Microbispora sp. ZYX-F-249: one gene and its partner. The protein of the gene in region 1 binds, or shares a complex with, the protein of each later gene. Links are inferred from orthologs where the notes say so. Each region holds a gene or a part of one and is shown on either strand. Other genes may lie near its edges. The genes, in order: uvrB and pcrA.

Region 1 (6,217 bases):
GTACGGCCTGACCGAGCGCCGGCGACCTTCCGGAGAACGAGTCGCCTATGACTACGCTGGGTGGCAGGATTGTCATGTCGAGTGATCGCTCTAGGGAGAGGAGGACACCGGATGACTGCGGCTTTCCCCGAGTGGTTCTATCCCGGTCCGCCGGGCGGATGGACCGCCGACATGCTCGACCACCTTCCCCCCGACGCCCCCGCGCACGTCGAGCTGATCGATGGGTCTCTCATCATGATGTCTCCCCAGACCGCATTTCACATGTTCGTGCTGAGGCTTCTGGAGAGAGAACTCTCGCCTCCCCAGGGCTTGTGCGTCGTGCGCGAGATGAGCGTCACTCTGGGCCTGCGGCAGCGGCCCGAGCCCGATCTCATGATCGTGAAGCGCAGCGCCCTGCCCGACCTCACGACGACGTCCTTCAAACCTGAGGACGTTCACCTTGTCGTCGAAGTGGTGTCGCCCGAATCGGCGGACAGGGACAGAGTGACGAAGCCAATCAAGTATTCCAATGCCGGCATCAAATACCTATGGCGGGTGGAGCCGGAAGACGAGCAGGCGGTCGCGTACACGTTCGAGCTGGAGCCGAGCGTGAAGGCGTACGTGCCGACCGGGATCCACCGCAAGCGCCTCGCGACCTACGTCGGCTTCGACGTGGACATCGACCTGGACCTGAGCCGCTTCCTCGGCTGATCCGGCCTGTGCGGCGTCGGCGCGAGACGCGGGTGCCGTGCCCCGCCGTCAGCCGGGCGACGCGGCGGCACGGGTGCGGCGGGCCGCCCGGTAGCGCCGCACCCTGCGGATGAGCCGCCAGGCCATGAACGCCAGCACGGCCAGCGCCACCACCACCAGGACGGGCAGGAAGATCGCGATCAGGCTCATGCCGAGCGAGCCCACGTCTTCGGCCGTGCTGACGACCGGCGCGCCCACACCCGCCGTGGTGGCGTTCACCACCGGCCGCGCGGTGGCCTTGATCACGTGTACGGCGAGGGCGACCGCGATCCCCAGCACCCAGCCGACCGCCGGGTGTTCGGCCATCCATGCCGACTCGTCCAGCCGCTCCGCCGCGGCGGTGGCGCTGAACACCACGCCGCCCGCTGCGGGCCGCACCGCCGTCTGGATCATGTCGTTGACGTGGTCGACCACCGGCACCTTGTCGAGCACGAACTCGGCGACCAGCAGCACGGCGATGATCGCGAGGACCCAGGTGTCGGACAGCCAGGCGTACTCGTGCGGCAGCCGTACGGCGTCGGTGAGCCGCGCGAGCACGCCGACGAGCAGCAACGGGATGTACGCGTTGAGCCCGGCCGCGGTCGACAGCCCGAGCCCGGTGAGCGCCGCGAACATCGGCAACCTCCTCCGGCCGGCGGGACGATCCCGCCTTCCCGTCAACGGACGGCCCCGGCTCCGTGTCCCCGCCCACTACCGCGAATCGCGTCCCCGACACCTCTGCCGGCACGTGACGGGCGCCCACCGTGTCAGGCGCGGGCGGCCGGGACGTCTATGCCGTGGCGAAACCCTCGTCGATCCGCCGGGCCCGCGTGGATCGCCCCTGGGAACCCGCGGAGTCACTGCTCTTCACCGGCCGGCCGCAGCACCAACAGGGCGCTGTCGCCCTCCACGCGGGTGAGCCGCAGTCCGACGTCGCCGATGCGGCCCGGCCTGCTCGTGCTGATCGTCAACGCCCCTCGGACCCGGCAGCGGTCGTTGTAACAGCTCCGGCTGATGCTGGTGTTCGCGCCGTCGACGACCGTGGAGGTGCCGGTGAAGGCGATTCTGGCGGCGTCTCCCCGCAGGCCCACCACGGAGATCTCGTCCACGCCCAGCGCCGGGTCGATGGGGATGCTGTCCCCCACACGCACCCGCGCCTCGCAGTCGCCGTCCCGGCAGCCGACGAAGTCGCTCGGCGTCGCCGACGGGCCGGGCGACGGCGACGACAACGGTGCGGGCGTCACGGAGGGTTCGGCGGAGGCCGAGGCGAACGTGACCGGCCGGTTCACCGGCTCCGCCGCGGACGAGTGCGCCGGAGCCTCGCCGCACGCGGCGAGGAGCGCGGCCACCGACCCGGCGGCGAGTGCGAGGCGAACGGCAGGCCCTGACGCGTTGGTCGTCGAACGCATGATTTCCCCGATTTGTCACAAAGGATTAGCCCGCTCGGAGCCGCCCCAATCGAGCTACTCCAATGACGCGTGGATTCACGCGCCAGCGAATGCCTTCCCCGTAACGGCCCAGGTCAACCCGTTCGGAGCCTACGCCCCCGCCCATCTCCTCGCAGCCGGCGGCATTTCCACCGCGTTGTCGGAACGACAGAATTCCCGCACTTCACACACCGACGATTTCAGCGCACATTCCTCGAGAACCGGCCGAGCTTGGATTCGGCCGCCCGTCACGCCGTCATTTCACGCCGGCCTCGCGCATGTCGCGGACCTCCCGCTTGAGCTCCTTGATCTCGTCGCGCAGCCGGGCCGCCACCTCGAACTGCAGATCGGCCGCGGCGGTGTGCATCTGCTCGGTCAGCGACTCGATCAGCGACTCGAGCTGGGCGCGGGGCATCTCCCCCGCGATCGCCTTCGCGTGCTGGCCCGCGCCCCGGGACGCGAGACCCGGCACCGGCGACTTGCCGCGCGACTGCTGACGCCCGGCGCCGCCGAGAAGCTGCGCGGTGTCGGCGTCCTCGCGGACGAGGCTGTCCAGGATGTCGGCGATCTTCTTGCGCAGCGGCTGCGGGTCGATGCCGTGCGCCTCGTTGTAGGCGATCTGCTTGGCCCGGCGCCGGTTGGTCTCCTCGATCGCCCGCTCCATGCTGGGCGTGATCTTGTCGGCGTACATGTGGACCTGGCCGGACACGTTTCGGGCCGCGCGGCCGATCGTCTGGATGAGCGAGGTCTCCGAGCGCAGGAAGCCCTCCTTGTCGGCGTCGAGGATCGCCACCAGCGACACCTCGGGCAGGTCGAGACCCTCACGCAGCAGGTTGATGCCGACGAGCACGTCGAACTCACCCAGGCGCAGCTCGCGCAGCAGCTCGATGCGGCGCAGCGTGTCGACCTCGCTGTGCAGGTAGCGGACCCGGATGCCGTTGTCGAGCAGGTAGTCGGTGAGGTCCTCGGCCATCTTCTTGGTCAGGGTGGTGACCAGGACCCGCTCGTCCCGCTCCGCCCGGGCGCGGATCTCCTCCATGAGGTCGTCGATCTGCCCCTTGGTGGGCTTGATGATCACCTCCGGGTCCACCAGGCCGGTGGGGCGGATGACCTGCTCCACCACCTCGCCCTTGCTGCGGCCCAGCTCGTACGGCCCGGGCGTCGCGGACAGGTAGACGGTCTGGCCGATGCGCTCCAGGAACTCCTCCCACTTGAGCGGGCGGTTGTCCATCGCCGACGGCAGGCGGAACCCGTGGTCGACCAGCGTCCGCTTGCGCGAGGCGTCTCCCTCGTACATCGCGCCGATCTGGGGGACGGTCTGGTGCGACTCGTCCAGCACCAGCAGGAAGTCGTCGGGGAAGAAGTCGAGCAGCGTGTGCGGCGCGGTGCCCGCCGCGCGGCCGTCGATGTGCCGCGAGTAGTTCTCGATCCCGGCGCAGGTGCCGACCTGCCGCATCATCTCGATGTCGTAGGTGGTGCGCATGCGCAGCCGCTGGGCCTCCAGCAGCTTGCCCTGCCGCTCCAGGTCGGCGAGCCGCTCGGCGAGCTCCGCCTCGATGCCGGCGATGGCCCGCTCCATCCGCTCGGGTCCTGCCACGTAGTGGGAGGCGGGGAAGATGTGCAGCTCGTCGTCCTCGCCGACGACCTCACCGGTCAGCGGGTGCAGCGTCGCCAGCTTCTCGATCTCGTCGCCGAACATCTCGATGCGGACGGCCAGCTCCTGGTAGACCGGGATGACCTCGACCGTGTCGCCGCGCACCCGGAACGTGCCCCGGGTGAAGGCCAGGTCGTTGCGGGTGTACTGCATGTCGACCAGCCGCCGCAGCAGCTGGTCGCGCTCGATCTGCTGGCCGACCTTGAGCCCGACCATCCGGTCGACGTACTCCTGCGGCGTGCCCAGGCCGTAGATGCAGGAGACGGAGGCGACCACCACCACGTCGCGGCGCGACACCAGCGACCAGGTCGCCGAGTGACGCAGCCGCTCGACCTCCTCGTTGATCGAGGAGTCCTTCTCGATGTAGGTGTCGCTCTGCGGGACGTACGCCTCGGGCTGGTAGTAGTCGTAGTACGACACGAAATACTCGACCGCGTTGTTCGGCAGCATCTCGCGCAGCTCGTTGGCGAACTGGGCGGCGAGCGTCTTGTTCGGCTGCATGACCAGCGTCGGGCGCTGCACCCGCTCGATCAGCCAGGCGACCGTCGCGGTCTTGCCGGTGCCGGTCGCGCCGAGCAGGACGCTGTCCTTCTCCCCGGCCCTGACCCGGCGCTCCAGCTCCGCGATCGCCGTGGGCTGGTCGCCGGACGGCGTCATGTCGGTGACGACCTCGAAGGGCGCGACCTTGCGCTTCAGGTCCATCATGGATGTCATCGCCCGCTCAGCTCCTCACTCGCCCCGACCGCCGGCGCGGGGCGGCATGCAGGTGCGCTCCGCCCGCTCCGGTTCACCTCCATAACCTACGCGCGGCGACCGACAATTCCGGTCCCGATACCCGCTCCGCTCCTCGCCCGCGACGCCTGCGGCCCGCCCGTGGTCAACGCTTGGCCGGACCATGACCCTGTCGTTACGATTCAAGCCGGGGGCCGACACTGACGGGATGGCGGGGCTGACCATGGCGGGGTTGCGGAATGCCGTCGGCCAGTCGCTCGCGTGGGCGGCCAAGAACATCGACGGCGCCATCGCCCTCGTGCTGGCCGTGGCCGTGGGCGTGCTCGGCGTGCTGCCCGACGACGTGATCCCCGACAAGGTGAAGTCTCAGCTCGTCAGCGGCACCACCCTGGTCGTCCTGGCCCTGGTCGCGACCGCGCTGCTGCGCGACCGGGCCCGGCAGGAGCCGGTCGAGGAGGCCATGCACGCGACCTCCGGCGTGCTCACGCGGCTTCCCGAGCGCCTGGACCGCCTCGACGAGCTGGAGGACCTCGTCGCGGGCACCCGCCGGGCCCTCGAGGACATGGCGGTCATCCGCATCCTGGGCAGTCAGCACGAGATCGCACAGGCGCACGCGGACGCGCGGCGGGGCACCGACCGCTGGGCGTTCAAGGGCGGCACCGGCACCTACATGCGCGCCGTCACGCTGCCCGAGTGCGTGGCCGCCGCGCGGCGCGAGAAGCGGCACCTCACGGTCCGCCTGGAGATCATCGACCCGACGGACGAGGCCGTGTGCGAGAGCTACGCGCACTACCGCAGGTCCCTGTCGGACCGGCCCGACGGCACCGGCGAGGTGTGGACGACCGACCGGGCGAGGAAGGAGTCGTACGCGAGCGTCCTGGCCGCGTTCTGGTACCGCCAGCGGTACGGCCTGCTCGACATCGCGGTGGGGCTGTCGCCGGTCATGACGACCTTCCGCTGGGACATGTCGGGCCGTGCCCTGATCATGACGTCCGAGGACCCCAACCGGGCCATCATCGCCTTCAGCGGCTCGTTCTTCTACGAGAGCTGCGGCACCGAGCTGCGCACGAGCTTCGAGCAGGCCCGGCGCGTGGCGATCGACCGATACCGGTCGGTGCCGCTGAGCGAGGAGCCGACCGTCGAGGAGGTCCGCAGGCTGTTCGACCGCGTCGATCTCCCGCTGCCCAAGGCGTTCACCGACCGGGACGTCGTCGAGGTCACCCGCAAGGCGCTGCGCGCCAAGGACCCGTACGCGCCATGAGGTACCGGGACGTGCTCGGCGCGCTCGCCGGCGGGGACGCCCGCGAGTGGGCTCTCGGCGTGCTCGGGGACATCGCCGCGGGCGGCTCGCGGGTGCGGGGCGTGCGGCACCCGCTGGGGTTCCTCTGCCTGCCGCTGGTCCGCGAGGGCGACCTCGGGGTGTGCGTGCACGTGTGGACCGCCGCCGCGCGGCGCGCCCGCAGCACCACCTCGCAGATCCACTGCCACAGCTGGGACCTGGTCAGCCACGTCCTGTACGGCCAGGTGCGCAACGTCCACGCCGTCGTGACCGACACCTCGGCGTCTCCCACCCACCGCGTCTTCGAGGTGGTCAGCACGCCGTCGGGGGACGTCGTGCGCCCCACCGCCAGGACCGTCGCGTACGCCCCGGGACGCGCCGAGCTGTTCGGCGCCGGGGAGACCTACACGCTCGCCG
Region 2 (6,190 bases), on another replicon or contig:
GGGAGCCACGGGTGACATGACGCCCATGGTGACCGCCCCGAGCCCCGCCAGGGCGAGCAGCAGGATCGGCAGCGACCGGCTGAGCGGATGCCGCACAGCCGCCGCTCCGGTCGCGAACATGACCACGGCGACGGCCGGGCTGCCACCCTTCGAGATCGCGTCGAGGACGAGGGCCGGCACGATGACGAGGCCGAGAAGAACGGCCTGCACGCGACCCGTGTCCCGGCGGCGCGGGAGCACGGCCGGCCACAGCCGGAGCACGATCATCGTGGCCAGGACGACGGCGATGGCGGCGGTCAGCACGGTGACGGCGAGCCGCTCGCCCGTCGGGCCGAATCCCGGCGCGGTGGTCGCCTGCCCGCCGATCAGCATCGCGGTGACCGCCGCCAGCAGGCACCCGCCGGCGATCGCGTTCCTGCGGTGGGCCTCCGAGCCTCCCCGGCTCCCGTCCGGGTGGCCGGGAGGGTGTGAGCGGTCACGTCTGAGCACGTCCCGACGTTAGCGGGCCGCCTGGAGACCGGGGACGGCGGTGCCGGGCAGGGCGCTCGCCCGGCGGGCGACCATGAGGAACTGCACGCCGAGGGTCACCCCGATGAACAGGAGCACGGAGCCCTGGGACGAGGCCACGCCGAGGACGGCGGTCAGGAAGATCATCGCGACCCGGACGGCGATGGAACCCACCCACGCGAGCAGCGTCATGACGGTGCCCTGCGACCACGCCACGCCGTGCTGGTCGAGCCAGACGCGGGTGGTCGCCGCCCGCAGCGCGCCGAGACCCGCGGCCACGAGGAGCCCCGCGGCGAGCAGGGCGACGGCGAGCACCGGGTGGAGGGGGTCGATGAGCTTGTCCCCGTCGGCGGCGAGCCCGGCCAGGACCATGGCCGCGGCGATGATCAGGCCGGCGCGCCTGGCGGCGGGGCGCGGCGTCATCTGCCGATAGATCACGAGGGCGACCGCGGCGAGGGCGATGACGATGATCTGGGCTGTCTGCATGCGTAAGACGGTAGGAAGAGCGGCCGCGGAGCGGATCGGCGCCAGGGTGGAAAGCGGGGGTGGAAAGCGGGGGTGGAGAGCAGGGCGGGCAGGACCGGAAAAGCGGCCGATCTCCACCCCCGGGTGGACGCGGGGCGCCGGGGTGAGGGTGTTCAGGCGGTGACGACCCGCTGGAACGCCTCCGCGTACGAGCCCTCGGGGAGGCCCGCGGCGGCGGCGTGGCCGGCGAGCCAGCCCTTGACCATGCCGTCGAGGTCGGGGATGTGCGCGGTCTGGCTCTCGTGCGCGCGCAGCGCCGCGATTTTGCGGTCCACGGTGGAGGTGACGTCGACGTAGTGGTTGACGGTCATCCCGCCGGTGAGCCACACCTCGCGGACGGTCCAGGCCTCGAGCCCCTCGTCGGCCAGCAGTTCGGGGAAGGCGTACGGGTTGCGCGCGTCGGGGTAGACCGCGTCGAGGGTGGCGCCGCCGACCGCGCGGTGGTCGGGATGGCTGGGGCCGAGCCGTTCGTAGTTCCGGTCGGGGCTCGAGGTGACGACCAGGTCGGGCCGCACCTGGCGGATCACCCGGGTGATGTCCCGCCGCAGACCGAGCGTCTGCTCGACCGTGCCGTCCTGGTAGCCCAGGAAGCGCAGGTCGCCGACGCCCACGCACTTGGCCGCGGCGGTCTGCTCGGCGCGGCGCAGCGCCGCCATGCCGCCGTTGTCCACCGCCCGGTCGAATCCGCCCGCGTCGCCATCCGTGACCAGGCAGTACACGACCTCCGCGCCGGAGTCGGTCAGTCTGGCGACCGTTCCCGCGCCACCGAAGTCGATGTCGTCGGGGTGCGCGACGACCACCAGGACCTTCTTGATTTCCGCCTCGTCCAGCACGAGCAGCCTCCTCATGGTGTGGCACATCACCTTAAACGTGACTTGCCGGGCGAGTGGGCCCCGGATGTCGGTGCGCGGCCATAACCTAAGGAGGGTGTCCACCCGAGCCGCCACTCATCCATTGCTCGACGGCCTCAACCCGCAGCAGCGGGACGCCGTCACCCACCAGGGCAGTCCGCTGCTGATCGTCGCCGGGGCCGGCTCCGGGAAGACCAGGGTGCTGACGCACCGCGTCGCGTACCTGCTGGCGGAGCGCGGCGTCCAGCCGGGGGAGATCCTCGCGATCACCTTCACCAACAAGGCCGCCCGCGAGATGAAGGAGCGGGTCGACAAGCTCGTCGGGCCGCGGTCCAGGGCCATGTGGGTCATGACGTTCCACAGCGCCTGCGTGCGGATCCTGCGGCGCGAGGCGAAGCGGCTGGGCTTCACCTCCAGCTTCTCGATCTACGACCAGGCCGACTCCCAGCGGCTCATGGCGATGGTGTGCCGCGAGCTCGACCTCGACCCCAAGCGCTACCCGCCGCGCTCCTTCTCCGCGCAGGTCAGCAACTTCAAGAACGAGCTGATCGACTACGAGACGGCGGCCGACCGGGCCTCGACCCATCTGGAGCGCACGCTCGCGGAGGCGTACCGCACCTACCAGCGGCGGCTCACCGAGGCCGGCGCGATGGACTTCGACGACCTGATCATGCTGACGGTCACGCTGTTCCAGCTCTTCCCCGAGGTGGCCGAGCACTACCGGCGGCGGTTCCGGCACGTGATGGTCGACGAGTACCAGGACACCAACCACGCGCAGTACATGCTGATCCGCGAGCTGGTCGGGCGGCCCGAGGTGCGCACCGCCGACGGCGACGTGGTGCGGGAGGGCGTCGAGCCCTCGGAGCTGGTGGTCGTCGGCGACGCCGATCAGTCGATCTACGCCTTCCGCGGTGCGACGATCCGCAACATCCTGGAGTTCGAGCGCGACTACCCGGACGCGCGGACGATCCTGCTGGAGCAGAACTACCGCTCCACGCAGACGATCCTGAACGCCGCCAACTCGGTCATCTCCCGCAACGAGGGCCGCAAGCCGAAGAACCTGTGGTCCGACCAGGGCGCGGGGCCGAAGATCATCGGATACGTCGCCGACAACGAGCACGACGAGGCCATGTTCGTCGCGCAGGAGGTCGACCGGCTGAGCGACGACCACGGGGTCACCCCCGGCGACGTGGCGATCTTCTACCGCACCAACGCCGCGTCCCGGGTGTTCGAGGAGATCTTCATCCGCACCGGCCTGCCGTACAAGGTCGTGGGCGGGGTGCGGTTCTACGAGCGCAAGGAGGTCAAGGACCTGCTCGCCTACCTGCGGGTCCTGGCCAACCCGAACGACACGGTGTCGCTGCGGCGCATCCTCAACGTGCCCAAGCGCGGCATCGGCGACCGCGCCGAGGCGATGGTGGAGGCGTTCGCCAACCGCGAGCGCATCGGCTTCTGGGAGGCGCTGCGCCGGGCCGACGAGGCGCCGGGGGTGGCCACCCGCTCGCTCAACGCGATCCGCGACTTCGTCACCCTGCTGGACGAGCTGCGCGCCAAGGAGCTTCCGCTGTCGGACCTGGCGGAGGAGGTGCTGAGCGCCACCGGCTACCGGACGGAGCTGGAGACCTCGGGCGACCCGCAGGACGAGAGCCGGCTGGAGAACCTCAACGAGCTGATCTCGGTGGCCGCCGAGTTCGAGGAGGCCAACCCGGAGGGCACGCTCGTCGACTTCCTGGAGCAGGTCTCGCTGGTCGCCGACGCCGACCAGATCCCCGACGGCGACGACCACGGCGGGGTGGTCACGCTGATGACCCTGCACACCGCCAAGGGCCTGGAGTTCCCCGTGGTGTTCCTCACGGGCATGGAGGACGGGGTCTTCCCGCACATGCGCTCGCTGAACGACCCGAAGGAGCTGGAGGAGGAGCGCAGGCTGGCGTACGTCGGCATCACCCGGGCCAAGCAGCGGCTCTACCTGTCGAGGTCCGCGGTCCGCTCGGCGTGGGGCGCGCCGTCGTTCAACCCCGCCTCGCGCTTCCTGTCGGAGGTGCCGGGCGACCTGGTCGACTGGCGCGGCGACCCGGGCAAGACCGCCTGGTCCGCCGCGACCTCCCGCCCGGCCGCCCGTACGGCTCCCGCGCAGAAGACCGGCGGCCGGCAGGTGCCGAACCTGTCGCCGGGCGACCGGGTCACCCACGACACCTTCGGGCTCGGCACGGTGGTGGCGGTGGACGGCCAGGCCGAGAAGACGCGCGTGAAGATCGATTTCGGTAGCGAGGGCGAGAAGACCCTGCTGCTCGCCTACGCCCCGATCGACAAGCTCTGATCATGCGCTGACCTGTTTTCCGCGCTCGCCGCGGGCGCTGCCGGAGTCCCCGGCGGTCGCCGCCTGACCGGTGGACGCGTCGCCGGCGGTCGCCGCCCGGAAGACGTGGGCGGCGGGGCGGAAACGGAACGGCCGGCCCCGGGTGTGATCACTGTGTCATCACCCGGGACCGGCCGCCTCTGACCTTCGCCTCGCGGGGGTCGGTCCGCGCGGCGGTCACCCGTGCCCGATCGTGCGGATCAGTTGGGCAGGATGACCGGGCCCTGCGTGTCCGGCAGCTCGCTGTCGAGGTCGCTCAGGTTGGCCACCTGGCTCCTCGGCGGCGCCTTGACCGTGACCTTCTTGCCCCAACCGGCGAACGTGGTGACGTCGGACAGGGTGAAGGTGACGGACTTGCCCTCGGTCTTCGCCTTCAGGTCGGCGGTGGCCGAGACGCGGCGGACGAGCTGGTCGGAGCCGACCCACAGCTTCCAGGACACCACGGTCTTGGAGGGGTTGGTCCCCAGGCCGGCGAGGCCGTACTTCAGGCCCGGGCTGACCTTCATCAGCTGCCCCAGGGTGATGGTGCCGCGGTAGAGCGTGGTCTTCGCGCCGTTGACGCTGCCGCCCGGCCCCTTGGCCTTGGTGGTCGCGAGGACCGTCTTGAGGCTGCGCCAGTCCGCGGCGTTGAAGTACCCGCCCCCGCTCAGCGTGGGGTCCAGCCGCACACCGGGCACCCGCAGCCAGGTCTTGCCCTCCGGGAGCAGGTCCGCGTAGATGCCGCCGGAGTAGTAGGCGGTCCTGCCGATGACGACCGTGCGGACGGGGTCCTCCGCGCCCTTCAGGTCCTCGTCCTCGTCCTTCAGCAGGTCGCTGTACTTGACCTTCTGCGTGCTGTCGGCCGCGGCGATGCCGGACCGGCCGAAGGCGTAGCCGCCGTTCGAGGTGACCTTGATGGCCGGGATGCCGAGGACGCTCATCGTGCTCGTGGAGACGTACCGCACGCCGTGTCCGGCGACGAACTGCTTGCGGAGCGCCGCGACCGGGTCTGCGGCGGGGGTCGGCGCCTGCGCCGAGGTCTGAGCCTGCGCGGGGGCGGCGACGGCGGGCGCCACGAGGGCGGCCGTCGCGGCGCACGCCAGCGCCATGATTGCTCGCTTCAAAGTGATTCCTCCCGTAAGTGCCCTCAAGATCGAGAGGGCAGCCCGGAAATCTTCGCGGCTCGTGATCACAAAAGAGTTACGAAAATCCACATTTCCTGTGAGTTTTCAGCTAGTGGGCCGGTATGCGGGCTGATTATTATTTCGCCGCGAAATGTTCGTAGCGAAAGGACACCATGGAGGAGAACACGGCGGTCGAGGAGATATCCCGGCTCTACCCCGCCGTCCACCGGCGTCTGCGCACGTCCGGTCGCCTGCTTCCGGGCCGTGACCTGACCGCCCGGATGGTGTCGGTCCTGCGTCACCTGGTGTCGTACGGGCCGCTCACCGTGGGCGACCTGGCGGGGCGGCTGCGCCTGTCGCGGGCCGCGACCACCGAACTCCTCGACCGCGTCGAGACCCGGGGGCTGGTCGCGCGGACGCGCGACCAGCGTGACCGGCGGCGCGTCTACGTGCGGGTCACCGAGGCGGGGCGTGCCGCCGCCGGCGGCGAGGGCCGCGACGACGCCGGCCGCGACGACCCGCTCACGGCGGCCGTGCGCACGATGACCCCGCAGGAGAGGCAGGGGCTCGTGGACGGCCTGCGCGCGCTGCTCCGGGAGCGTCCGGGAGGCGGCTGACCGGCTCCGGAGACGGGGGCCGTTCCACGGGGAGGCGGCGCGCGGCGGTTACGCTTCGGGCAGCGGGCACCATCTGCGGGAGGTCTTCATGGCAGGCAGGATTCGGGTCGTCGTCGCGAAGCCGGGGCTCGACGGGCACGACCGCGGGGTGAAGGTGGTGGCGCGGGCGCTGCGCGACGCGGGCATGGAAGTCATCTACACGGGGCTGCACCAGACCCCGGAGCAGAT

Evidence for each region.
Region 2: the proteins of uvrB (region 1) and pcrA are in contact, whole or in part, in a crystal structure (PDB 7EGT), measured with the Thermus thermophilus proteins. The link is inferred for Microbispora sp. ZYX-F-249 from one-to-one orthologs. Residues at the interface, in WP_096411307.1 of Thermus thermophilus: Glu23, Leu25, Arg26, Asp27, Gly28, Glu29, Arg30, Phe31, Arg55, Glu326, Asp327, Phe328, Glu379, Ser382, Gln383, His398, Gly400, Arg401; in WP_096412145.1 of Thermus thermophilus: His654, Arg656, Phe657, Gln666, Asp668, Glu669, Lys680, Arg681, Leu682, Ser683, Lys685, Tyr686, Ala687.

The regions. Positions count from the first base shown.
Region 1 is NZ_JBDJAW010000018.1:87,896-94,112, reverse strand. What follows is about bases 1,948-4,936. They hold uvrB (excinuclease ABC subunit UvrB), read right to left. Parts: upstream 4,504-4,936; coding sequence 2,392-4,503; downstream 1,948-2,391. Other genes in these bases: AAH991_RS22040 (hypothetical protein), read left to right, coding at 4,730-4,936; AAH991_RS22050 (hypothetical protein), read right to left, coding at 1,948-2,117. Also shown: AAH991_RS22065 (acyltransferase), read left to right, coding at 1-11; AAH991_RS22060 (Uma2 family endonuclease), read left to right, coding at 112-690; AAH991_RS22055 (DUF4126 domain-containing protein), read right to left, coding at 739-1,344; more of AAH991_RS22050, read right to left, coding at 1,566-1,947; more of AAH991_RS22040, read left to right, coding at 4,937-5,782; AAH991_RS22035 (hypothetical protein), read left to right, coding at 5,779-6,217. UniProt on the Escherichia coli protein: The UvrABC repair system catalyzes the recognition and processing of DNA lesions. A damage recognition complex composed of 2 UvrA and 2 UvrB subunits scans DNA for abnormalities.
Region 2 is NZ_JBDJAW010000006.1:157,940-164,129, reverse strand. The notes cover bases 1,605-4,566. They hold pcrA (DNA helicase PcrA), read left to right. Parts: upstream 1,605-1,929; coding sequence 1,930-4,203; downstream 4,204-4,566. Other genes in these bases: AAH991_RS10325 (hypothetical protein), read right to left, coding at 4,443-4,566; AAH991_RS10335 (PIG-L deacetylase family protein), read right to left, coding at 1,605-1,880. Outside these bases: AAH991_RS10345 (sensor histidine kinase), read right to left, coding at 1-489; AAH991_RS10340 (hypothetical protein), read right to left, coding at 499-993; more of AAH991_RS10335, read right to left, coding at 1,146-1,604; more of AAH991_RS10325, read right to left, coding at 4,567-5,345; AAH991_RS10320 (MarR family transcriptional regulator), read left to right, coding at 5,519-5,962; icmB (coenzyme B12-dependent isobutyryl CoA mutase small subunit), read left to right, coding at 6,051-6,190. UniProt on the Escherichia coli protein: A helicase with DNA-dependent ATPase activity. Unwinds DNA duplexes with 3'-5' polarity. Translocates on single-stranded DNA with 3'-5' polarity. Initiates unwinding more efficiently from a nicked substrate than double-stranded DNA.